Regions from separate parts of the Streptomyces sp. NPDC058375 genome, predicted to be linked through region 2. Evidence: riboswitches for the same ligand, from Rfam matches in the RefSeq annotation. Region 2 holds a riboswitch; each other region holds the start of a gene.
What was found. A riboswitch is a leader RNA that binds a small molecule or an ion and turns the genes downstream of it on or off. The one in region 2 is predicted to bind thiamine pyrophosphate.
Positions count from the first base shown of each region.

Region 1 (7,624 bases), on a different contig from region 2:
GCGAACTGCTGCTGGACGGGCTCAACAGCCCGAGCGGCGACGGAGATGTGCACATCGGCCCGACCGAGCCCGAGGGGCTCGGAGATGTGCACATCCGGCTTCAGGTCGGCGCGGACCGTGCGCTGTTCCGGGCGGGGACGGCGCCGCTGGTGGCGTTTCTCGACCGGACGGACAAGCTGGTGCCGCTCGGCCAGGAGCACACGCTGGGTGACTTCGACGGGAACCTGGAGGATGCGCTCGGCCGCATCCTCGCCGAGGAGCAGAACGCCGGCTGACCGGGCGCACCCGATGCCCCGTCACCCCGTCGTCATGCCCCGCCACTCCGTCTCGATGCCCCGTCACCCCGTCTTACGTCGACGGCCCCGGCCGGTCCGTGCGGGTGCGGCCGTAGCCGCCGGTGCGCCGCCCGACCCCGCGCGGTCCGCGGAGACGACCAGCGCGGCGAGCACTGTGGTCACCGGCACCGAGGCGACCAGGCCGATCGATCCGACCAGCGTGCGGACGATCTCCTCGGCGACCAGCTCGCTGTTGGCCACCGTCCCCACACTGCTCTGGGCGATGGAGAAGAGCAGCAGCAGCGGCAGCGCCGCGCCCGCGTACGCCAGCACCAGGGTGTTGACCACCGAGGCGATGTGGTCCCTTCCGATCCGGATACCTGCCCGGTACAGCCCCTTCCAACCCATCTCCGGGTCGGCCTGGTGCAGTTCCCAGACGGCGGAGGTCTGGGTGACCGTCACATCGTCGAGCACCCCGAGCGAACCGATGATGACACCGGCCAGCAGCAGACCGCTCATATCGATGTCCGGGTAGAGACCGTGGATGAGGCCCGTGTTGTCGTCGGTGTTGCCGCTCAGGCTCGCCCAGCCGATGAACAGGGAGCCCAGCAGCCCGATCAGCAGCAGCGAGATCAGCGTGCCGACGACCGCGACCGACGTACGGGCCGTCACCCCGTGGCACAGATAGAGGGCCGCCAGCATGATCGCGCTGGCTCCGATCACCGCCACGACCAGCGGATTCGAGCCCTGAAGGATCGCCGGCAGGATGAACAGGGTCAGCACGGCGAACGACACGGCCAGCGCCACCAGCGCCATCACCCCGCGCATCCGGCCCACCAGGACCACCGCCAAGGCGAAGATCCCGGCCAGCAGCGCCATCGGGACCTTCCGGTTCACGTCGGTCACGGAGTACTGGAGGTCGCGCGGCGCGTCCGGTGCGTACGCCACGACCACGCCCTGACCTTCCTTCAGCTGGCGGGGCGCGTCCGGCTGGACCACCTCGACGAACCTACGGCCCTTGTCGTCGCCGCTGGTCACCTCGACGGTGGCCTTCGCGCATTCCCCTTCCTGCTCGTTGACGGCCTCCCGCCCCGAGGGCGTGGAGGTGTCGCCGGTCGGGGGCACCTGCGCGGCGTTGACGTCCGCGCAGTCGACCTGGACGACCTGGACGACCTTGCCGTCCTGGGTCTGGCGGTCGAATCCGACGCCGGTGCGCTCGTGGTCGGGTGCGCCGCCGGGCCAGAACGCGATCAGGCCGACGACGACCGCCGTCGCGAACGGGATCAGCACGGCGGCGATGACCTTGCGCAGGTGCCGGGAGACCGGGGCGGCGGGTCCGTGGCTGTGCGAGTGGCCGTGGCTGTGGCCCGGGGACGGCGGCTGGGGTGCGGGGTCGTTTTGGGGGGAGGTCACGGGGCGATCATCGCAAGAACAGAGGGGCCCTCTGGTCAGCTCGCCGGAAAGGACGCTAGCGTGGAGGCACCTTTGCACACGCGGGAGCTCGGAGCACCGGGCTGAGAGGGCGCTGACCGCCGTACATCCGTACGGGACACGCTGCGCCGACCGCCGAACCTGTTACCGGGTAATGCCGGCGTAGGGAGTAGGTCTCATGACCACAGCGGACGCACGCACGCCTGCCTCGAAACAGAACGCCGAGAGCACGGGCGACGAGGCCGGGAAGTCCATCGGCTGGCACAAGGGGTACGTCCAGGGCTCGCGCCCTGACCTCCGGGTGCCGGTCCGACAGGTGCACCTCACCAACGGCAAGGACGTGACGCTGTACGACACGTCGGGGCCGTACACCGATCCCGGAATCGACACCGATGTCCGCCGGGGCCTCGCGCCCCTGCGGGAGAACTGGATCATCGCCCGCGGCGACACCGCCGAGTACGCGGGCCGGCCCGTCCGCCCCGAGGACGACGGGCTCAAGCACACCTCGCCGCGCGGCGGGCTGCGCAACCTCGACGCCGTCTTCCCCGGCCGCCCGCGCCAGCCGCGCCGCAGCCGCGACGGACGTCCCGTCACCCAGCTCGCGTACGCCCGCCGGGGGGAGATCACCCCGGAGATGGAGTACGTGGCGATCCGGGAGAACGTCGAGGCCGAGGTCGTACGCGAGGAGATCGCGGCGGGCCGGGCGGTGCTGCCGGCCAACGTCAACCACCCCGAGATCGAGCCGATGATCATCGGCAAGCGGTTCCTGGTGAAGGTCAACGCCAACATCGGCAACTCGGCCGTCACCTCCTCCATCGAGGAGGAGGTGGACAAGATGACCTGGGCGACCAAGTGGGGCGCCGACACGGTCATGGACCTGTCCACCGGCCGCAACATCCACACCACCCGCGAATGGGTGCTGCGCAACTCCCCCGTACCGATCGGAACGGTGCCCCTCTACCAGGCGTTGGAGAAGGTGGACGGCCGGGCCGAGGAGCTGACCTGGGAGATCTACAAGGACACGGTCATCGAGCAGGCCGAGCAGGGCGTGGACTACATGACGGTGCACGCCGGAGTGCGCCTGCCGTACGTCCCGCTGACGGCCCGCCGTAAGACCGGGATCGTCTCGCGCGGCGGCTCGATCATGGCGGCCTGGTGCCTCGCGCACCACAAGGAGTCGTTCCTCTACGAGCACTTCGAGGAGCTCTGCGAGATCCTCGCGACGTACGACGTCACATACTCGCTGGGGGACGGGCTGCGCCCCGGGTCGATCGCGGACGCCAATGACGAGGCGCAGTTCGCCGAGCTGCGCACGCTGGGCGAGCTGAACACGATCGCCAAGCAGTTCGGCGTCCAGACCATGATCGAGGGCCCCGGGCATGTCCCGATGCACAAGATCAAGGAGAACATCGACCTCCAGCAGGAGATCTGCGAGGAGGCGCCGTTCTACACGCTCGGCCCGCTGACCACGGACGTCGCGCCCGCCTATGACCACATTACGTCCGGCATCGGCGCCGCGATGATCGCCTGGTGGGGCACGGCGATGCTCTGCTACGTCACGCCCAAGGAGCACCTGGGGCTGCCCAACCGGGACGACGTGAAGACCGGCGTGATCACCTACAAGATCGCCGCCCACGCGGCTGACCTGGCCAAGGGGCACCCGGGCGCCCAGGAGTGGGACGACGCGCTCTCGGACGCGCGGTTCGAGTTCCGCTGGGAGGACCAGTTCAACCTGGCCCTCGACCCGGACACGGCCCGGGAGTTCCACGACGAGACGCTGCCGGCCGAACCGGCGAAGACGGCGCACTTCTGCTCGATGTGCGGGCCGAAGTTCTGCTCGATGAAGATCTCCCAGGACATCCGCCGTCAGCACGGCGGTTCGCAGGAGGAGATCGAGGAGGGCATGGCCGAGAAGTCGAGGGAGTTCGCGGCTGCCGGCAACCGGGTCTACTTGCCGATCGCGGACTGACCTGCACGAACGGGGCCGGCCGGCGGCTCGTCCCCGACCGCCGGCTCGTCCCCGGCGGTCGGCTCCTCGTCGGGGACGGCGGTCGGGTTCTCAACGGGATCCGGCCGTCGTCCCCGCTGCGTTCCCGGGCGGGCCTGCCACAGGGGGCCGCCCTCGCCGCGGTGTCGGGACGCTGAACCATCCTGGTGCTGCGCGAACTGATGGGCGGCCCGCTCGGGTTCTCCGAGCTGAGGGCGCGCCTGCCGGAGCTGTCGGCGAAGGCGCTCAGCCAGCGGCTCACGGAACTGCGTGAGCGCGGCCTGCTGCCGGTGGAGCGTCGGCGCGGATTCCCCGTGCGTACGAGCTACACCCTGACCGGACGCGGTCGGGCGCTCCGGCCGTTGTTGATCGAGCTCTACGCGACGGGCGAGGCGCTGCTGGCCACGGTGCCGGCTCCGGGCGGCCGTCCGCCGGTCCGATCACGCGGCACCGAGGTCTGACCCCGGGCGGGGGCCTCCGGGGCTCCGGATGTTCTGCGCCTTACAAGCAACTAAGGGTGTTTAGCGGTGGTTTGGCATGTCTAGCCATCTTGTTAAGCGACAGTATGGACACAGTCGTGCGGCAGCTGGATGTACGTTTCCCCTTTGCGTCAACCGGTCTTGACCCGTTCCTTATTTGTGGCTTACTTTCCGGCTTGCTTGGCTGAAAGTTGGCGGCCCCGAACGGGGCCCGGGGAGGGGAATCACCATGAACTGGTACCTGGCAGTGCTCAAGAATTACGCAGGCTTCAGCGGACGCGCGCGCCGCCAGGAGTACTGGATGTTCACGCTCATCAACTTCGTCATCAGCCTGGTGCTTTTGATCATCGGCATGATGATCGGTGTGGACTTCCTGGCCTCCATCTACACCCTCGCGGTTCTCATCCCGTCGCTCGCGGTCAGCGTGCGCCGTCTGCACGACACCGGCCGCTCGGGCTGGTGGCTGCTGATCGCGCTCGTCCCCTTCGTCGGCGCCATCGTCCTGATCGTCTTCCTCGCCTCGGAGGGCAAGCCGGAGACGAACGAGTACGGCGTCAACCCGAAGCTGGCTCCGCAGGCCATCTGATCCACCGCTCCGGTCCGTCCGGAGCATCTCCCGGGCCGGGTGCGGCACTTGCCGCCCCGGCCCGCGCATGTTTCGGTGGTGCGGCTGGTGCCCCGCGTCGGTTTCGGCCCGGTCCGCCTCGTGCTCCGCGTCGGTCTCAGTCCGGCTGGTTTTCCGGGCCGCCGAAGTCCGGGCTCGTGAAGTCGGGGCTGGTGAAGGTCGGCCGGGGTCCGGCCGCCGGGCCGTCGTCCGGGCCGGAGAAGTCCGGCCTGCTGTAGCCGATCTTCGGGATGCGGTTGGGCGAACGGTGCGGGGTCCGGGCGGCGGGCCCCGCGGTGGGGTCGGCCAGGGCGTCCCGGAGGAACGGGAGGATGCCGCGCTCCAGCAGGGCGTGGCGCCACGCCTCCCTGGCCCGTGCCACCTCCTCCGGAAGCTCCTGCTCCTCCTCCTCGGCGGCCAGGGACGTGGCGCCGTTGCGGAGGGCGGTGACGAGCAGCCCGACGGCCGCGACGAGGATCGCCGCGGCGGCGACCGCCGCGAAGAACCACCCGGCCGCGACCATCGAGTCGCCGAAGGCCACCGAGGGGCTGACCGCCTTCAGCAGATAGCCGACGAGCAGGAAGATGACGGCCGCGGTGCCGGCCAGCAGCGGGGTCAGGACCGTGATGACCGCGCCTATGCCGGCGCCCGCTCCGGCCGCCGTGCTCTGCGGCCCGTCCAGACCCGGGATCCCGTCGGCGCCTTCGGCGGTCGAGGGGCGGCGCAGTTCGCCGCGGGCCTTGACGTAGTGCTCGTACTCGGTGGCCGCGGCCGCGGTGATCAGCGCCGTGGCGCCGAGCGCCATGGTGCGCAGCTGTTCGGTGTTGAGCCGGTCCCCGACGCCCTCCAGGTCCGGGCGTTCGTGAGCGTGGCGCAGTGCGTCGCCCAGGATCCGCTCGTACTCGGGTCCGTCCTCGGCCAGCAGGTGCGGAGCGCTTGTCATCTGCATCCCCCGATGCTCCGTCGTGCCCGGCTGCCCGCGGTGGACCGGGCGATCGGGCGGAAACGGAGGAGAGCCTGCCACTGATAGGCCGATGGTAGAGCGCTCACGGCACGGGGTGACAGGGTGTTTCCAGAATTGGGCCCGGTGACGGGCCCGGCGATCGGCGGGGTTGGCGCAGGCTGAACCTGAAGCGCCTTCCCCGCCGAAGGTCAGCCATGCAGGGGGAGTTGGACCACCAGCAGCTTTCCGGCCATGGTCACGCCGCCGTCCATGGCGATGGCGAGGCCGTCCGCGTACACGTGCGGCCCGTTGATCACGGGCCCCGAGCTGTCCTCGCCCTCCTCCGTTCCCACCTCGCCCAGGAGATACGGAATGGGGCTGTGACCATGGACGACGCGCTGTCCGCCGTACATCGTCAGCAGCTCACGCACCGCTTGGGAGCCGCCCTCGTCCCGGAAGGCGAACCGCTTGGTGAGCTTGCGGAAGAGGTCCCAGCACTCGTCGGCGTCGTTGCGCGTGAGAATGGCCGTGATCGTGTCGTTGACGTCCTCGATGGTGGACCCGTAGTCGAGGTAGGCCGTCGTGTCGGAGTGCATCAGCAGATGCCCGTCCTCCTCGACGACCGCGTCGAGCCGGGACATCCACTGGAGGTGGACGTCCTGGAGGCGCTCCATGTCGGTCTTCTGGCCGCCGTTGAGGAGCCAGGCGGCCTGGAAGGTGGCGGTGCCGGCCCCGGAGTTGACGGGGGTGTCGGCGAACCGCTTGGCGCCGATCAGCAGCAGTTCGTGGTTGCCCATCAGGGCCTTGCAGTAGCCGCCGGCCGCCGCCGCCTCGGCGGAGAGCCGCATGACGAGGTCGATGACCCCGATGCCGTCGGGGCCGCGGTCGGTGAAGTCGCCGAGGAACCACAGCCTGGCGTTGCCCGCGGCCCAGCTCCCGTCGGCGTCGATGAGGCCCTGCTCGCCGAGGGCGGCCAGCAGCTCGTCCAGGTAGCCGTGGACGTCGCCGACGACGAAGAGCGGGCCGCGGCCGTCGTCGGAGACGGGGCGCGGCTCGGCCGTCTGCACTTGGACCGTGTCGCCGCGGCGGATGACCGGGAGGTCCCGCTCGGTCGGCGTGTAACCCTCCGGCTGCTCGTCGCCCACGACGGCGTTCCCGGGGTGCGGCGGGCGGTGCGGGGCGGGGGCGTGCGGCGGCACGGATGCGCCGGGCGGTGGCGCGAGCGCGTCCGGCGGCGACGGATGCGCCTCCGGCGCACGCGGTGGCACCGTGGAAGGAGGTGCCACCTGTGCCTGCGGTGGCACGGGTGTCTGCGCATACGGCGGAACCCGGAAGTCACGCAACGTCGCCGTCCGCACCACGGGTTCCTGACCGGCCCCCTGAGTCATCGACCCCTCCACCACCGTCGCGCCGCCGTACACCTGACGGGCCCTGCCTGGTAGAGGTGGTCCGCGGTGTCGTGCGCCCATCATAGGAATGCGGATCGATCTGTGTGACGCACCAGGGGTGGTGAATCCGGGCGCACGCACGGTTCACCGGCCGATTGGTCCGAAAAGAGCCGATCAATCCCCGCTGAGAGGCGATCAATCCCCGCTGGGGGAGCGCGGCGCGCTGACCGTGGTGCGCGGTGGGCGGCGTTGCGAGGAGGTCCGGACGATGAGCTCCGTCGGTATGACCTGCTCCACCGGCCCGTCGTGCTCGACCCCTTCGATGGCGTCGATGAGCAGCTGGACGACGGCCGTGCCGATGCGGCGGGGCTTCAGCGAGAGCGTCGTGATGGGCGGCTCGGTGGCCGCGTACACGGTGGACTCGCTGCAGCAGACGAGCAGCAGGTCCTCGGGGACGCGCAGCCCGTAGCGGCGGGCCGCCGCCAGGAGGTCGGTCCCGTTGGGGTCGAAGAGCCCG
Region 1 is NZ_JBHXJG010000029.1:23,049-30,672, reverse strand. Features, by position in the region: gene ACFWM7_RS07690 (SsgA family sporulation/cell division regulator) at 1-275, shown strand, start outside; gene ACFWM7_RS07685 (YibE/F family protein) at 339-1,688, opposite strand; TPP riboswitch at 1,759-1,892, shown strand; gene thiC (phosphomethylpyrimidine synthase ThiC) at 1,885-3,675, shown strand; gene ACFWM7_RS07675 (winged helix-turn-helix transcriptional regulator) at 3,861-4,154, shown strand; gene ACFWM7_RS07670 (DUF805 domain-containing protein) at 4,402-4,758, shown strand; gene ACFWM7_RS07665 (hypothetical protein) at 4,895-5,725, opposite strand; gene ACFWM7_RS07660 (metallophosphoesterase) at 5,929-7,107, opposite strand; gene ACFWM7_RS07655 (LacI family DNA-binding transcriptional regulator) at 7,303-7,624, opposite strand, start outside.
Region 1: linked by a shared signal. The riboswitch ahead of thiC (phosphomethylpyrimidine synthase ThiC) and the one ahead of ACFWM7_RS18965 (thiamine ABC transporter substrate binding subunit) in region 2 are both predicted to bind thiamine pyrophosphate.

Region 2 (7,624 bases):
CGCGCACCCGGCGATGTTCAACAAGATCGTCGCCGACTACTACGGCGCGCTGACCCCGATCAACCAGCTGGCCTCGTTCTCGGTGCCCGAGGCGCGGATGGCCGTCGTGACGCCGTTCGACAAGACCGCGCTGCGCAACATCGAGCAGGCGATCCGCGACTCCGACCTCGGCGTCAACCCGAGCAACGACGGCAACATCATCCGGGTAACGTTCCCCGAGCTCACCCAGGACCGCCGCAAGGAGTACATCAAGGTTGCCAAGACCAAGGCAGAGGACTCCAAGATCTCGATCCGCTCCATCCGCCGCAAGGCCAAGGAGACCCTCGACAAGCTCGTCAAGGACAAGGAGTCCGGCGAGGACGAGGTGCGCCGCGCCGAGAAGGAGCTCGACGACACCACCGCGAAGTACGTCGCGCAGGTGGACGAGCTGCTCAAGCACAAGGAAGCCGAGCTGCTCGAAGTCTGATGAACGACTCTTCCTGGGGTGCCCCGCAAGGAGCCGGTTACTGGGGCACGCCCGAGATGAGGGCTGCCCCGGCGGGTCCTGCCCACGATGTGCATGGTGCCCAGCAGACTCGGCCCATGCCCATCGTGCCGGACACTCCCGACGCAGGTAGAGACGCAGGTAGAGAAACAGAGAGCCGCGACGACCGGGACAGGGATGCCGCTCACGTCAGCGGCCCCCTGTTCCGTGACGAGATGCCGCAGGAGCCCATGTCCACCCCGCTGCCGCCCCCGCCGCAGAAGAAGCGCGCGGGGCGTGATCTGCGCGCCGCCATAGGGGTCGGCGTGGGTCTCGGCGCCGTCATCGTCGCCTCGCTGTTCATCGTGAAGGCCGTCTTCATCGGCGTCATAGTGGTCGCCGTCGTCGTCGGCCTCTGGGAGCTCACCTCCCGCCTCCAGGAACGCAAGGGCATCAAGGCGCCCCTGATCCCGCTGGCCGTCGGCGGAGCCGCGATGGTCGTCGCCGGGTACGCCCGGGGCCCCGAGGGCGCCTGGATCGCCATGGCCCTCACCGCCCTCGCGGTGCTGGTCTGGCGGATGACCGAGCCCCCGGAGGGGTATCTCAAGGACGTCACGGCCGGGGTCTTCGCGGCGTTCTACGTCCCCTTCCTGGCCACCTTCGTCGCCCTGCTGCTGACGGCGGACGACGGGTCGTGGCGGGTCCTGACCTTCCTCGTCCTCACGGTGGTCAGCGACACCGGGGCGTACGCGGTCGGCTGGCGCTTCGGCAAGCACAAGCTCGCCCCGCGCATCAGCCCCGGCAAGACCCGCGAGGGCCTGCTCGGCGCGGTCGCCTTCGCGATGGTCGCCGGCGCGCTCTGCATGGAGTTCCTGATCGACGGCGGCGCCTGGTGGCAGGGCCTGCTGCTCGGCCTCGCGGTCGCGGCCAGCGCCACCCTGGGCGACCTGGGCGAGTCCATGATCAAGCGGGACCTCGGGATCAAGGACATGGGCACCCTGCTCCCCGGCCACGGCGGCATCATGGACCGGCTGGACTCGCTCCTGCCGACCGCACCGGTGGTGTGGCTGCTGCTGGTGCTGTTCGTCGGTTCCGGCTGAGCCCCCGGCACCCACCCCACCTGCACGTTCTGCGAGCGAGGGTCCGTCGTCCACAGGGCGGCGGGCCCTCACCCGTCTGTCTGCCACACTGGATGAACCATGCCTAAGCCCGGAGAACTCACTTTCGTCGCGCCCCGCGGAGCCAAGAAGCCCCCGCGGCACCTCGCCGACCTCACGCCCGCCGAGCGCAAGGAAGCGGTCGCCGCGACCGGTGAGAAGCCGTTCCGCGCCCAGCAGCTCTCGCAGCACTACTTCGCGCGGTACGCGCACGACCCGGCCGAGTGGACCAACATCCCGGCGGCGTCGCGGGAGAAGCTCGCCGAGGCGCTGTTCCCCGAGCTGATGTCCGTGATCCGGCACATCAGCTGCGACGACGACACCACCCGTAAGACCCTGTGGAAGCTGCACGACGGGACGCTCGTCGAGTCCGTCCTGATGCGCTATCCGGAGCGCGTCACGATGTGCATCTCCTCGCAGGCCGGCTGCGGGATGAACTGCCCGTTCTGCGCCACCGGGCAGGCCGGCCTCGACCGCAACCTGTCGACCGCCGAGATCGTGCACCAGATCGTCGACGGCATGCGTGCCCTGCGCGACGGCGAGGTGCCCGGCGGGCCCGCGCGGCTGTCCAACATCGTCTTCATGGGCATGGGCGAGCCGCTCGCCAACTACAACCGCGTGGTCGGCGCGATCCGCCGCCTCACCGACCCGGAGCCGGACGGACTCGGGCTCTCGCAGCGCGGGATCACCGTCTCCACCGTGGGCCTCGTCCCGGCCATGCTGCGCTTCGCCGACGAGGGCTTCAAGTGCCGCCTCGCCGTCTCGCTGCACGCCCCGGACGACGAGCTGCGCGACACCCTCGTCCCCGTCAACACCCGGTGGAACGTCCGCGAGGTGCTGGACGCCGCCTGGGAGTACGCGGAGAAGTCCGGCCGCCGGATCTCCATCGAGTACGCCCTGATCCGGGACATCAACGACCAGGCCTGGCGCGGTGACCTGCTCGGCCGGCTGCTCAAGGGCAAGCGGGTGCACGTCAACCTGATCCCGCTGAACCCCACGCCCGGCTCCAAGTGGACCGCCTCGCGGCCCGAGGACGAGAAGGCGTTCGTCGAGGCCATCGCGGCCCACGGCGTGCCCGTCACGGTCCGGGACACCCGTGGCCAGGAGATCGACGGGGCCTGCGGGCAGCTGGCGGCCTCCGAGCGCTAGGAGGTTCCCGGGCCTCCGAGCGTCGGCCTCCCCCGGGCGGCCGGAAACCGCCGGTGTAGCCTGGGCCGAAATCAACTTCATATTCCGACAGGGGAGCGCCACAGCGCTGAGAGTGCGGCACCAAGGACAGGTTGGCCGCAGACCCTCTGAACCTCGCCCGGGTCATTCCGGGTAGGAAGTTCGGACCTTACTCAAGCTGTTGCGCCCTGCCCGCTTCCGGTTCGCCGGACAGCGGGCGGGGCCGCGTCTCTTCCTGGTCACCTCCAGGAGGAATCACATGAACACCACCACGAAGTACGCGGCGACCGCGCTCGCCGCGGTGCTCGGCGTCACCGTGCTCGTCGGCTGCGGCAGCGACGACGGCTCGGCGGGCTCCGGCGCGTCCAAGGGCAGCGGGTCCAAGACCGTGACCCTGGTCAGCCACGACTCGTTCAACGTCTCGGACGAGGTGCTGAAGGCGTTCACGAAGGAGACCGGCTACAAGGTCAAGACCCTCAAGAGCGGCGACGCCGGGGCCGCGCTCAACCAGGAGATCCTGACCAAGGGCTCCCCGCGCGGCGACGTCTTCTTCGGTGTCGACAACACCCTGCTCTCCCGCGCCCTCGACATCGGCCTGTTCACCGCGTACGAGGCCAAGGGCCTGGACCGCGTCGCGCCGGACACGCAGACGGACGAGAAGCACCGCGTCACGCCCGTCGACACCGGCGACATCTGCGTCAACTACGACAAGAAGTTCTTCGCCGACAAGAAGCTCGCCCCGCCGAAGACCTTCGCGGACCTGCTGAAGCCCGCGTACAAGAACCTCCTCGTCACGGAGAACGCGGGCAGTTCCTCGCCCGGTCTCGGCTTCCTCCTCGGGACCATCGCCGCCGAGGGCGAGGACGGCTACGAGGCGTACTGGAAGAAGCTCAAGGCCAACGGCGTCAAGGTCGTCGACGGCTGGGAGCAGGCGTACAACGAGGAGTTCTCCGGCTCCGCCGGCGGCAAGAAGACCGGCGCCGACCGGCCGCTCGTAGTCTCCTACGCCTCCAGCCCGCCCGTCGAGGTGCTCTACGCCGACCCGCAGCCGAAGGAGGCCCCCACCGGGGTCGCCACCGGCACCTGCTTCCGGCAGACCGAGTACGCCGGGCTGCTGACCGGGGCGAAGAACGAGGCGGGCGGCAAGGCGCTGCTGGACTTCATGATCAGCAAGACCTTCCAGGAGGACATGCCGCTCAACATGTTCGTGAACCCGGTCGTGAAGGACGCGAAGCTGCCGGAGCTGTTCACGAAGCACGGCGAGAGCGTCGAGACGCCTTCCACCGTCGCGCCCGAGAAGATCGCCGCCAACCGTGAGCAGTGGATCCAGTCGTGGCAGTCGCTGGTCCTGAAGTAGGCATCGAGGAGAAGGCCGCCCGGCCCGCCGGCAGTGGGCCCGGGCGGCGGTCCGGGCGGCGCGGGGCCGCGGTGCGGCTCGGCCTGATGGCCGTGCCCGTCGCCTTCTTCGCGCTGTTCTTCGCCTATCCCGTGACCGCGATCGTCGGCCGCGGCCTCAAGGCGGGCGGCGACTGGCAGTTCGGGCGGATCGGTGACGTACTGGCCCGCCCGGACATCCTCGACGTCCTCTGGTTCACCACCTGGCAGGCCCTAGCCTCGACCGCGCTCACCCTGCTGATCGCCCTGCCCGGGGCGTATGTATTCGCCCGCTTCGACTTCCCCGGCAAGCAGGTGCTGCGGGCGGTCGTCACCGTGCCGTTCGTGCTGCCCACCGTCGTCGTCGGCACCGCGTTCCTGGCGCTGCTCGGGCGCGGCGGGCTTCTCGACGAGCTGTGGGGCGTCCGGCTCGACACCACGGTGTGGGCGATCCTGCTGGCCCATGTCTTCTTCAACTACGCCGTGGTCGTACGGACGGTGGGCGGGCTCTGGTCCCAGCTCGACCCGCGCCAGGAGGAGGCCGCCCGGGTGCTCGGGGCCGGGCGGTTCGCGGCCTTCCGCCGGGTGACGCTGCCCGCGCTCGCCCCGGCCGTCGCCGCCGCCGCGCTGATGGTCTTCCTCTTCACCTTCACCTCGTTCGGCGTCGTGCAGATCCTCGGCGGACCGGCGTACTCCACCCTGGAGGTGGAGATCTACCGGCAGACCGCGCAACTGCTCGACCTGCCGACCGCCGCCGTGCTGACCCTGGTGCAGTTCGCCGCGGTCGGGGCGATTCTCGCCGTGCACGCCGCGACCGTACGCCGCCGGGAGCGGGCGCTGAAGCTCGTCGACCCGGCGCAGACGTCGCGCAGGCCGCGCGGAGCCGGGCAGTGGGCGCTGCTCGGCGGCGTCCTGCTCACCGCGCTGCTGCTCATCCTGCTGCCGCTCGGTGTGCTGGTGGAACGGTCCTTCGACGGTCCTGGCGGTTACGGCTTCGGCTATTACGAGGCCCTCCAGTCGGTTGGGGCGGGCGGCTCCTCCACCTTCCTGGTGCCGCCGCTGGAGGCGGTCGGCAACTCCCTGCGGTACGCGCTCGTCGCGACGCTCATCGCCCTCGTCATCGGCGGGCTCGCGGCGGCGGCCCTGACCCGGCGGGCCGGCCGGCTGGTCCGGGGCTTCGACGCGCTGCTGATGCTGCCCCTCGGGGTGTCCGCCGTGACCGTCGGCTTCGGGTTCCTGATCACCCTGGACAAGCCGCCGCTCGACCTGCGGACCTCCTGGATCCTGGTCCCGCTGGCCCAGGCGTTGGTCGGCGTTCCCTTCGTCGTACGGACCATGCTGCCCGTGCTCCGCGCGGTCGACGACCGGCTGCGGGAGGCCGCCGCCGTGCTCGGGGCATCCCCGCTGCGGGCCTGGCGGGAGGTCGATCTGCCGCTGGTGCGGCGGGCGGTGCTGGTCGCGGCGGGCTTCGCCTTCGCCGTGTCGCTCGGGGAGTTCGGTGCCACCGTCTTCATCGCGCGGCCCGACAACCCGACGCTGCCGGTCGCCGTGGCCCGGCTGCTGGGCCGGTCGGGGGAGCTCAACTACGGGCAGGCGATGGCCCTGAGCACGATTCTGATGCTGGTGTGCGCGGTGTCGCTGCTGCTCCTGGAGCGTATCCGCACCGACCGATCCGGGGAGTTCTGAACGACATGCTGAGCTTGCAGGCAGCCACCGTACGGTTCGGGGAGCGGGCCGCGCTGGACGCGGTGGACCTGGAGGTCGCCGACCACCGGATCTCTTGTGTCCTCGGGCCCAGCGGCAGCGGGAAGTCCACCCTGCTGCGGGCCGTCGCCGGGCTCCAGCCCATGGACGGAGGCCGGGTGCTGCTGGCCGGACAGGACCAGGCGGGCGTCCCCGTGCACCGGCGCGGCCTCGGCCTGATGTTCCAGGACCACCAGCTCTTCCCGCACCGGGACGTCGGCGCGAACGTCGCCTTCGGGCTGCGGATGCACGGCGTCGGACGGGCCGAGACGGGCGACCGGGTCCGCGAACTGCTGGAGCTGGTCGGTCTGCCGGGCGCGGAACGCCGGGCTGTCGCCGCGCTCTCCGGCGGGGAACAGCAGCGCGTCGCCCTGGCCCGCGCTCTCGCCCCGCGCCCGAAGCTGCTCATGCTCGACGAGCCGCTCGGTCAGCTCGACCGGAGCCTGCGCGAACGGCTCGTCGTGGAACTCCGCACGCTCTTCCAGGAGTTGGGCACCACCGTGCTGGCCGTCACCCACGACCAGGGCGAGGCGTTCGCGCTCGCCGACCGGGTCGTCGTGATGCGGGACGGCCGGATCGCGCAGGAGGGCAGCCCGCTGGACGTCTGGCAGCGGCCCGCCTCCGCGTTCGTCGCCCGGTTCCTCGGCTTCGACAACGTCACCCCGGCCACCGTCACCGGACAGGCCGCCGCCACCGCCTGGGGCAAGGTCCCGGTGCCCGAAGGCTCCCCGCAGGGCGAGGTCGACCTGCTGGTCCGGCCCGCCGGGGTCCGGATCGGCGCTCCGGAGGACGGCCTGCGCTGCACGGTCGGCGTCCGCACCTTCCGGGGTAACCACGTGACCGTACGGCTGCTGCCCGAGAACGCGCCGGTGCTGGAGGCCGAATGCGCCCTGCGGGACACCCCGGACGAGGGCGCGTCCGTGGGAGTCCGCTTCGACGCGGCGGAGACGGTGGTGCTGGCGGGCGGATAGGGGCTCGGCCCGGCTGAGCACGCTGGGCGGGCGGACAGGGGCTCGCGGCCCGGCTGAACGCGACAAGTGTCCGCCGGGCCGGGCAAGCTGGAGGTGGACACCCGCCGGACGTGACCCCGCCCGGTGGGGACGGCCGACTCCGACAAGGACCGTGATCATGACCGGTGGCACCCGCGAGGGCATCGACCTCACCCGCGTCCTCGACGCCCCGCAGCAGCGGGTCTTCGCCGCCTGGACGTCACCGGAGGACTTCGCCGCCTGGTACGGGGGAGAGGCCGACGTCCCCCTGGACCGGGTGGCGATGGACGTACGGCCCGGCGGCGGGTGGAGCCTGGTCATCGTGATGCCGGGCGTCGAGATGCCCTTCCACGGGGTCTACCGCGAGGTGAGCGAGCCCGACGGGCTGGTCTTCACGCTGAAGGACGGGTCCGCCCCCGAGGACACCGAGGGCGAGACCGTGACCGTCACCTTCAGCGACCTCGGGGGCGGCCGGACCGAACTGGCCTTCCAGCAGCGCGGCGGGAACCTCACCCCCGAGCAGTACGCGGCGGCCGAGGACGGCTGGGAAGCCTTCTTCGACTCCCTGGCCGACCGCCTCGCCGCCCACCCCTGACCGGCAAGACCCCCTACGCCAGCGGAAGCGCCGCCAACTGTGCGATCACCCAGGTCAGCGGGGCGAACAGGGCCAGCAGCGCGCCCGCCCGCAGCAGCGTCGCCCGGCGCAGCGTGGCCGCCGGAGCGCCCATCCT
Region 2 is NZ_JBHXJG010000109.1:2,030-9,653, forward strand. Features, by position in the region: gene frr (ribosome recycling factor) at 1-466, shown strand, start outside; gene ACFWM7_RS18955 (phosphatidate cytidylyltransferase) at 466-1,563, shown strand; gene rlmN (23S rRNA (adenine(2503)-C(2))-methyltransferase RlmN) at 1,663-2,769, shown strand; TPP riboswitch at 2,849-2,965, shown strand; gene ACFWM7_RS18965 (thiamine ABC transporter substrate binding subunit) at 3,047-4,144, shown strand; gene ACFWM7_RS18970 (ABC transporter permease) at 4,231-5,847, shown strand; gene ACFWM7_RS18975 (ABC transporter ATP-binding protein) at 5,853-6,875, shown strand; gene ACFWM7_RS18980 (SRPBCC domain-containing protein) at 7,033-7,488, shown strand; gene ACFWM7_RS18985 (hypothetical protein) at 7,502-7,624, opposite strand, start outside.

Region 3 (7,624 bases), on a different contig from region 2:
CGCCTCGTCGTCCCGCACCTGTACGCCTGGAAGGGCCCGAAATGGGTCCGGGGCATCGAGTACATGACGGCGGACCGGCGGGGATTCTGGGAGGAGCGGGGCTACCACAACATCGGCGACCCCTGGTCCGAGCAGCGCTATTCGTACCAGGAGGAGCCGGGGGACGGCCCGGAGCTGTAGATCCGCTTCAGCTCCGGCGGCTCTCCCGCGGCTGTGGAGCTACTGGCTCCGGCGGCTCTCCCGCGGCGGCTGTGGAGCCTCTGGCTTCGACGGGCTCTCGTAGCTCCTTCAGCCGGGCCACGTCCGCCGCGTGCCCCTCCTTGCCGCCGGGCGTCTCGATGATCAGGGGCACGCCCTCGGTCGCCGGATGCGCGAACAGCTCGGCGAACGGCTCCGCCCCGATGTGACCGGCGCCGATGTTCGCGTGCCGGTCCTTGTGGGCGCCGACGACGTCCTTGGAGTCGTTGGCGTGGACCAGCTTCAGCCGCCCCTCGCCGACCGTCTCCACCAGCAGGTCCAGCGTCTGCCGCATCCCCGTCGGGCCGGTCAGGTCGTGCCCGGCGGCGTAGATGTGGCAGGTGTCCAGGCAGATGCCCAGCTTCGGGTGGGAGTCCAGCGCCTCGAAGTACGGCCCGAAGTCCCAGGTCCGCGAGCAGAGCGAGAAGCCCTGCCCGGCCGTCGACTCCAGCAGCAGGTCCGGGTCGTCGTCATGGGTCAGCTCGTCCAACAGCGGCCGCATGTGCTCCCGCACCTGGGCCAGCGCCTCGGCGCGCGGCCGCCCGCCGGTCGCCGAACCGGTGTGCACCACCACGCCCAGCGCGCCGATCTCCCGGGCCCGCCGCAGCGAGTGGCGCAGGGACTCCACGGACTTCTCCACCGTCGCCTCGGTGTGCGAGCCGAAGTTGATCAGATACGGGGCGTGCACGTACGCCGGGATCGAGGCCGCCGCGCACTCGGCGCGGAACAGCTCGTCCTGCGCCGGGTTCCCGACGGGCATCGCCCAGCCGCGCGGGTTGGCCACGAAGACCTGCACGGTCTCCGCCGCCAGCTCACGCGCGTACTCCAGACCGACCTTGGCGAGGCCGCCGGCCACCGGGACATGCCCGCCCACCGGGTTCCGCGGAGAGTGCATCAGGTTCTAGAACCCCTTGGTCTTGATGGTGATCGTGGAGCCCTCGGGGGCCTGTTCGCCGCCGCCCACGGACTGGCTCGCGATCGTGTCGCTGAAGGAGAGGAACGGCCGGTCGACCTTCACGTCGAAGCCCGCCTCCTCCAGGGTGCTCCGCGCCTCGTCGACGTCCCGGCCGGTGACGTCCGGGACGTCCAGCATCCGGGGGCCCTTGGAGACGGTCAGCTGGATCGTGTCGCCCTCGGCGGCCTCGGTCCCCTCGCCGGGGGACTGCTCGGCGACGGCGCCCTTGTCCTCGGAGGAGTGGATGCGGTCGGGCAGCACCTCGGCCTTCAGACCCTCGGCCTCCAGCTCGGCGGTGGCTTCCTCGGCGGAGAGCCCGGTGACGTCCGGGACGTCGATCGGGGCGCCCTTGCTGACGACGAGCGCCACGGCGGTGTCGGGATTGCGGTCGGTGCCGGCGCGGGGATCCGTGCGGACCACCTCGCCCCGGGCCACGTCCTCGCTGAACTCCCTGGTCACCATTCCGGGGATTAGGCCGACCTTCTTCAGGGAGCGCCGGGCGTCCGCGAGGGAGCTGCCCACCACATCGGGCACCCGCACGATCTCCGGGCCCCGCGAGACGACGAGCTTCACCGAGCCGTTGCCCCGGATCCGGTCGCCGGAGGCGGGGTCGCTGCTGACGACCTCGCCCCGCTCGACCGTGTCACTGAAGACCCGCTCCACGCCCTTGAGCCCGAGGCCCTCGTCGGAGAGCCGCTTCTCGGCGGTCTGCTGGGTCTGGCCGAGCAGCGAGGGGACCTGGGTGAACTGTCCGGAGTTGATGTACCAGACGCCCGTGCCGATCCCCAGGGTCAGCAGGACGGCGGTGAGCACGATGACCAGCTTGCGGTGCGGACCGCCGAACGGGCCGCGCCGGCCGGCCCGGCGCCGGGCCGGGGCGGCGGGCCCCGCGGGCGGCATCTCCAGCCGGCTGGTGCGGTGCACCCCGGCCCCGTCGCCGTCCGCCGGGAGGGCCCGCGGGATCACGCTCGTACGGTCGTCCGCGCCGTCGTGGGAGTCCGACAGCGCCTGCGGCGGTACGGCGTCCAGCTCGGCGTCGGTCAGCCCGGCGCGCGCCTCACGGGTCTCGGCCAGCAGCAGCACCGCGTCGTGCGGGCGCACCTCGGGATTGCGGGCGGTCGCGCTCGCCACCAGGGAGTCCAGCGCGACCGGGAGCCCCGGCACGACGGCGGACGGGGCCGGGACGTCGGAGTTGAGGTGCTGGTAGATGACCTGGGCGGCGTTCTCGCCGGTGTACGGCTTGGCGCCGGTCAGCATCTCGTACAGCACGACCCCGCAGGCGTACACATCACTGCGGGTGTCGGCGGTGCCGTGCTCGATCTGCTCGGGGGCCAGATACGACACCGTGCCCAGCAGCGAACCGGTGGTGTCGGTGGCGGTGCCGACCGCCCTGACCAGCCCGAAGTCGGCGACCTTCACCCGGCCGTCGTCCCCTATCAGGACGTTCTCCGGCTTCATGTCGCGGTGCACGAACCCGGCCCGGTGCGCGGCGCCGAGCGCGGCGAGGACCGGCTCCAGGATGTCCAGCGCGGCCCGGGGCTGGAGGGCACCGCGCTCGCGCAGCACGTCGCGCAGGGTGCAGCCCGCCACGTACTCCATCGCGAGATAGACGTACGCGCCCTCGGCGCCCTGGTCGAAGACCGCGACGACATTGGGGTGGGCGAGCCGGGCCACCGACTTGGCCTCGCGGATGAACCGCTCGACGAAGGCGACGTCGACGGCGAGCGCCGGGTGCATCACCTTGAGGGCGAGCACCCGGTCCAGGCGGGTGTCCACGGCCCGGTAGACCGTGGCCATCCCGCCGACGGCGATGCGCGCCTCAATGCGATACCGGCCGTCGAGCAGCTGCCCGACGAGAGGGTCCTGGAGGGTCGTGTCCACCCCGAGAGTCTACGAGCCGCCACCGACACCCCGGACGGGCCGGGGCACTCCCGGGGCAGTTCCCTTACCGACCTGTGACAGGGAGGTTTTCAGCCCCTTGGGCGATTGAGGAGCGGGGGTTCGGGGGCAGCGCCCCCGACCACGTACCGGCAGCTCAGAACGCCGGCCGCTCCGGATCGAACGCCGCCCGCCCGTCCACCGGCGAGGACGCCTCGGCGAAGTGCCGGCGCGGAATCCGCCCCGCCCGGTACGCGAGCCGCCCGCCCTCCACCGCGTGACGCATCGCACCCGCCATCAGCTCCGGCTCCTGCGCCCGGGTCACCGCCGAGGCGAGCATCACAGCGGCGCACCCCAGCTCCATCGCCTGCGCCGCGTCCGAGGCGGTCCCGGCCCCCGCGTCGAGGATCACCGGCACCCCGGCCTGTTCCACGATCAACTCGAAGTTGTGCGGGTTGCGGATGCCGAGCCCGGAGCCGATGGGGGAGCCGAGCGGCATGATCGCCGCGCACCCCACCTCCTCCAGCTTCCGGGCGAGGACCGGGTCGTCGTTGGTGTAGGGCAGCACGGTGAACCCCTCGTCGACCAGCGTCTCCGCCGCGTCCAGCAGCTCGATCGGGTCGGGCAGCAGGGTCCGCTCGTCGGCGATCACCTCCAGCTTCACCCAGTTCGTGCCGAGCGCCTCCCGGGCCAGCCGGGCGGTGAGCACGGCCTCGCCCGCCGTGTAACAGCCGGCGGTGTTCGGCAGGACCTGGATGGAGAGCCGCTCCAGCACCGAGAGCACCGAACCCTGCACGGTCGGGTCCAGCCGGCGCATCGCGACCGTGGTCAGCTCGGTGCCCGACGCGATCAGCGAACGCTCCAGCACCTCCAGGCTCGGGGCCCCGCCGGTGCCCATGATCAGCCGGGATCCGAAGGTGGCGGGCCCCAGTGTGAAGACGTCGTCGGACATGGTCAGCCTCCCTGTACGGCGGTCAGGACCTCGACGCGGTCGCCCTCGCCGAGCGTCGTGGCAGCCCACCGGCCGCGCGGGACGACGCTCTCGTTGACGGCGGCGGCGACTCCGGCACCGGCCCGGGTCAGCGTGGCGACGAGGGCGCCCAGGTCCGTTCCGGCGGGAACGGCACGGGCTTCCCCGTTCACCGAGACGGAAACGGTGGCTTCGGGTGCGGCGGGGGCTTCCGGTAGCGCATCGGCCTCCGGTACGGCGTCGGCTTCCGGTACGCCGGTGACTTCGGGCACGGCGGTGGCCGCCGGACCGGCGGGCTGCTGCTGGGTCATACGGGCTGCTCCTGGAGTACGGGGGCGGCGGTGGTAGTTCCGAACCGGCCGGGGCCGAAGGGGCGGGCCGCCTCGGGCAGCTCGCCGGTGGTCAGGGCGTCGGCCATCGCGTCCCCGGTGACGGGCGTCAGCAGGACGCCGTTGCGGTGGTGGCCGGTGGCGAGCAGCAGACCGGGCAGGGAGGTCGGGCCGAGCAGCGGGGCGTTGTCGGGCGACGCGGGACGCAGCCCCGCCCGGGTCTCGGTGAGCGGCAGCTCGGTGATGCCCGGCACCAGCTCGTGGGCGTCGCGCAGCAGCTCGTACACCCCGCCGGCCGTGACCGTGGTGTCCCAGCCCATCTCCTCACTGGTGGCGCCGACGACCAGCTCGCCGTTCTCGCGCGGCACGAGGTAGAGGTGGCCGCCCCGGACCACGGCGCGCACGGTGCGGCTGAGGAAGGGGGCGTACGCCGGTGGCACGGTGAGCCGGAGGACCTGGCCCTTGACCGGGCGGACCGGCGGCACGAGCTCCGGCGGGAGCCCCGCGAGCCGGCCGCTGAGGCTGCCCGCGGCGAGCACGACCTGATCGGCCGCGAACTGCGTGCCGTCGCCGAGCAGTGCCCCGGCGGCCCGGCCCCCGGCGACGGTGAGCCGCTCGGCGGCCGTCCGGCGGAACGCGACCCCGGCCCGCTCGCACGCGGCCAGCAGCGCGGCGGCGAGGCGGCGCGGATCCACCTGGTGGTCGCCGTCGACCCGGAGGCCGCCCCGGACGCCCGGAGCCAGCATCGGCTCCAGACGGCGGCATTCACGGCCGCTCAGCCAGACCGACTCCAGGCCTGAACGCTCCTGGAGGGCGTGCAGTTCGCGCAGATGCGCCCGGTCGTCGGAGTCCAGCGCGACGGCGAGCGTGCCGCAGCTCCGGAAGCCGGTCTCCCGGCCGCTCGCCTCCTCCAGCTCCTCGACGAACGCCGGATAGCGGGCGGCGGAGGCGAGGTTGAGGCCGAGCAGCATCTGCTCGCCGTAGTGCAGTTCGGTGACGGCGGCCAGCATGCCCGCCGCGACCTGGGCGGCCCCGCCGCCCGGTGCGGGATCGGCCACGGTGACGCTCAGCCCCCGCTGGGCCGCCCGCCACGCGGTGACCAGGCCGATGATGCCGCCCCCGATGACGAGGACGTCGGATCCTGAGGTTTCTCCCCGTGCTCCTGAGGTTTTCCCCGAGACGCGCATGAGTGTCCAGCCCCTCCCTTCGCCGGCATGACCCGGAGCAGGTTCGTACGGTCGGAGGCCGTCCAGCCTCCCTCTCAGCCCGGTGCGTCCGGGCTCCCGCGAGTGTTCTACCTTGGCCACCCTAAACCCCGCCGCCCACTGCCCAGTAGGGGAGCAGCCACCATGGCCCGTTCGCTCGACGGACTCGTCCTCGCGCCCGTCGCCGACCAGGCCCCGGGCCAGGTCGGCACCCGCACCCGCTTCACGTACCACGAGGAGGGCGGCCGGATCTGGGCCGAGTACGCGGGCGGCGACGTGGTCCGGGGCCACCTCGTCGGCACCCGGAAAGGGGATGTGCTGGACTTCCGTTACGTCCAGCTCAAGCAGGACGGAACGACCTCGTCCGGGCACTGCGTCTCGACGGTCGTCGACCTCGCGGACGGCCGGGTGCGGTTGGAGGAGCGGTGGCAGTGGGAGTCGCAGGAGGGCAGCGGGACCAGCGTGGTGGAGCAACTGCCCTCCTGACGACAGTTTTTCCGGGGCGCTTCCGGGGCCCTTCCCGCGGCCGTCTTCCTGACGTTTCGTCAGGTGATTAAGGTGGACGGGTGAGCGAGCAGCAGACGGAGAAGAGCCCGGCCCGGCACGTCGTGATCGTCGGAGCCGGCATGGCGGGCGTCCAGACCGCCGTCGCCCTGCGGGAAGCCGGCTTCGCCGGGCCCGTCACCCTGATCGGCGCCGAGCCCCACCAGCCCTACGACCGCCCGCCGCTGTCCAAGGCCGTGCTGCTGGGCAAGGCCGAGGACTCCGCCTTCGACGTCGACTTCGAGGCGCTCGACATCACCCTGCGCCTCGGCCTGGACGTCACCGCCCTGCGCGCCGCCGACCACGTCCTGGACACCGCCGACGGCCCCGTCCGCTACGACGCGCTGGTCCTGGCGACCGGCGCGGAGCCCGTGACCCTGCCCGGCACCGAGGGCGTGCCCGGCGTCCATCTGCTGCGCACCCTCGACGACGCCGCCCGGCTGCGGCCCGTCCTGGACCGGCAGCACGACGTGGTCGTCGTCGGGGCGGGCTGGATCGGCGCGGAGTTCGCCACCGCCGCCCGCGCCGCGGGCTGCGCGGTCACCGTCGTCGAGGCCGCCGCCCGCCCGCTCGCGGGCACCCTGCCCGCCGAGGTGGCCGCCCCGATGGCCGCCTGGTACGCCGACAGCGGCGCCGAACTCCTCACCGGGGCCCGGGTCGACCGCGTCCAGGAGGGGACCGTGATCCTCGCGGACGGCCGCACCCTGCCCGCCGGGGCCGTGGTCGTCGGAATCGGCGCCCGCCCCGCCACCGGCTGGCTGGCCGGCTCCGGGATCGCGCTCGGCCCGGACGGCTCGGTCACCGCCGACAGCACCCTGCGCGCCTCGCTGCCCGATGTGTACGCGGTCGGCGACTGCGCCTCCTTCCCCTCCGCCCGCTACGGAACCCGCCTGCTGGTCCACCACTGGGACAACGCCCTCCAGGGCCCGCGCACCGCGGCCGCCGCGATCATGGCCGCCGGAACCGGTGAACCGCTCCCCGTCTACGACCCCGTCCCGTACTTCTGGTCCGAGCAGTTCGGCCGCTTCGTGCAGTACGCCGGCCACCACGCCCACGCCGACACCCTGCTGTGGCGCGGCGACGGGGCGGACGCGGCCTGGTCGGTGTGCTGGCTGCACGACGGCGCCCTCGTCGCCGTGCTCGCCGTGGGCCGCCCGCGCGACCTCGCCCAGGGCCGCAGGCTCATCGAGTCGGGGGCCGTCCTCGACCCGGAGAAGGTGGCCGACCCCGCCGTACCGCTGAAGTCCGCGGCCCTCTGACCGCCCCGGGGCCGCCTCGGACACCCCCGTACGGTCGGCCCGGCTACCGACTGTCAGTCCGGGGTGGCACGCTTGTCCTTGTGACCGAGATTGACGCAAAGACCGATGCTCTCGTCCCCGCCTGGCTCCACCTCCCCGACATCGCGGACATGCTCGATGTCCAGGTGACGCGCGTGCGGCAGCTGGTCAAGGAAGGCCAGCTCATCGCCGTACGCCGTGGTGAGAACCGGACGCTCCAGGTGCCCGCC
Region 3 is NZ_JBHXJG010000275.1:241-7,864, reverse strand. Features, by position in the region: gene ACFWM7_RS30295 (sulfite oxidase-like oxidoreductase) at 1-180, shown strand, start outside; gene ACFWM7_RS30290 (deoxyribonuclease IV) at 188-1,132, opposite strand; gene pknB (Stk1 family PASTA domain-containing Ser/Thr kinase) at 1,139-3,073, opposite strand; gene ACFWM7_RS30280 (thiazole synthase) at 3,228-4,022, opposite strand; gene thiS (sulfur carrier protein ThiS) at 4,025-4,213, opposite strand; gene thiO (glycine oxidase ThiO) at 4,348-5,556, opposite strand; TPP riboswitch at 5,554-5,666, opposite strand; gene ACFWM7_RS30265 (hypothetical protein) at 5,719-6,060, shown strand; gene ACFWM7_RS30260 (NAD(P)/FAD-dependent oxidoreductase) at 6,141-7,376, shown strand; gene ACFWM7_RS30255 (Rv2175c family DNA-binding protein) at 7,457-7,624, shown strand, end outside.
Region 3: linked by a shared signal. The riboswitch ahead of thiO (glycine oxidase ThiO) and the one ahead of ACFWM7_RS18965 (thiamine ABC transporter substrate binding subunit) in region 2 are both predicted to bind thiamine pyrophosphate.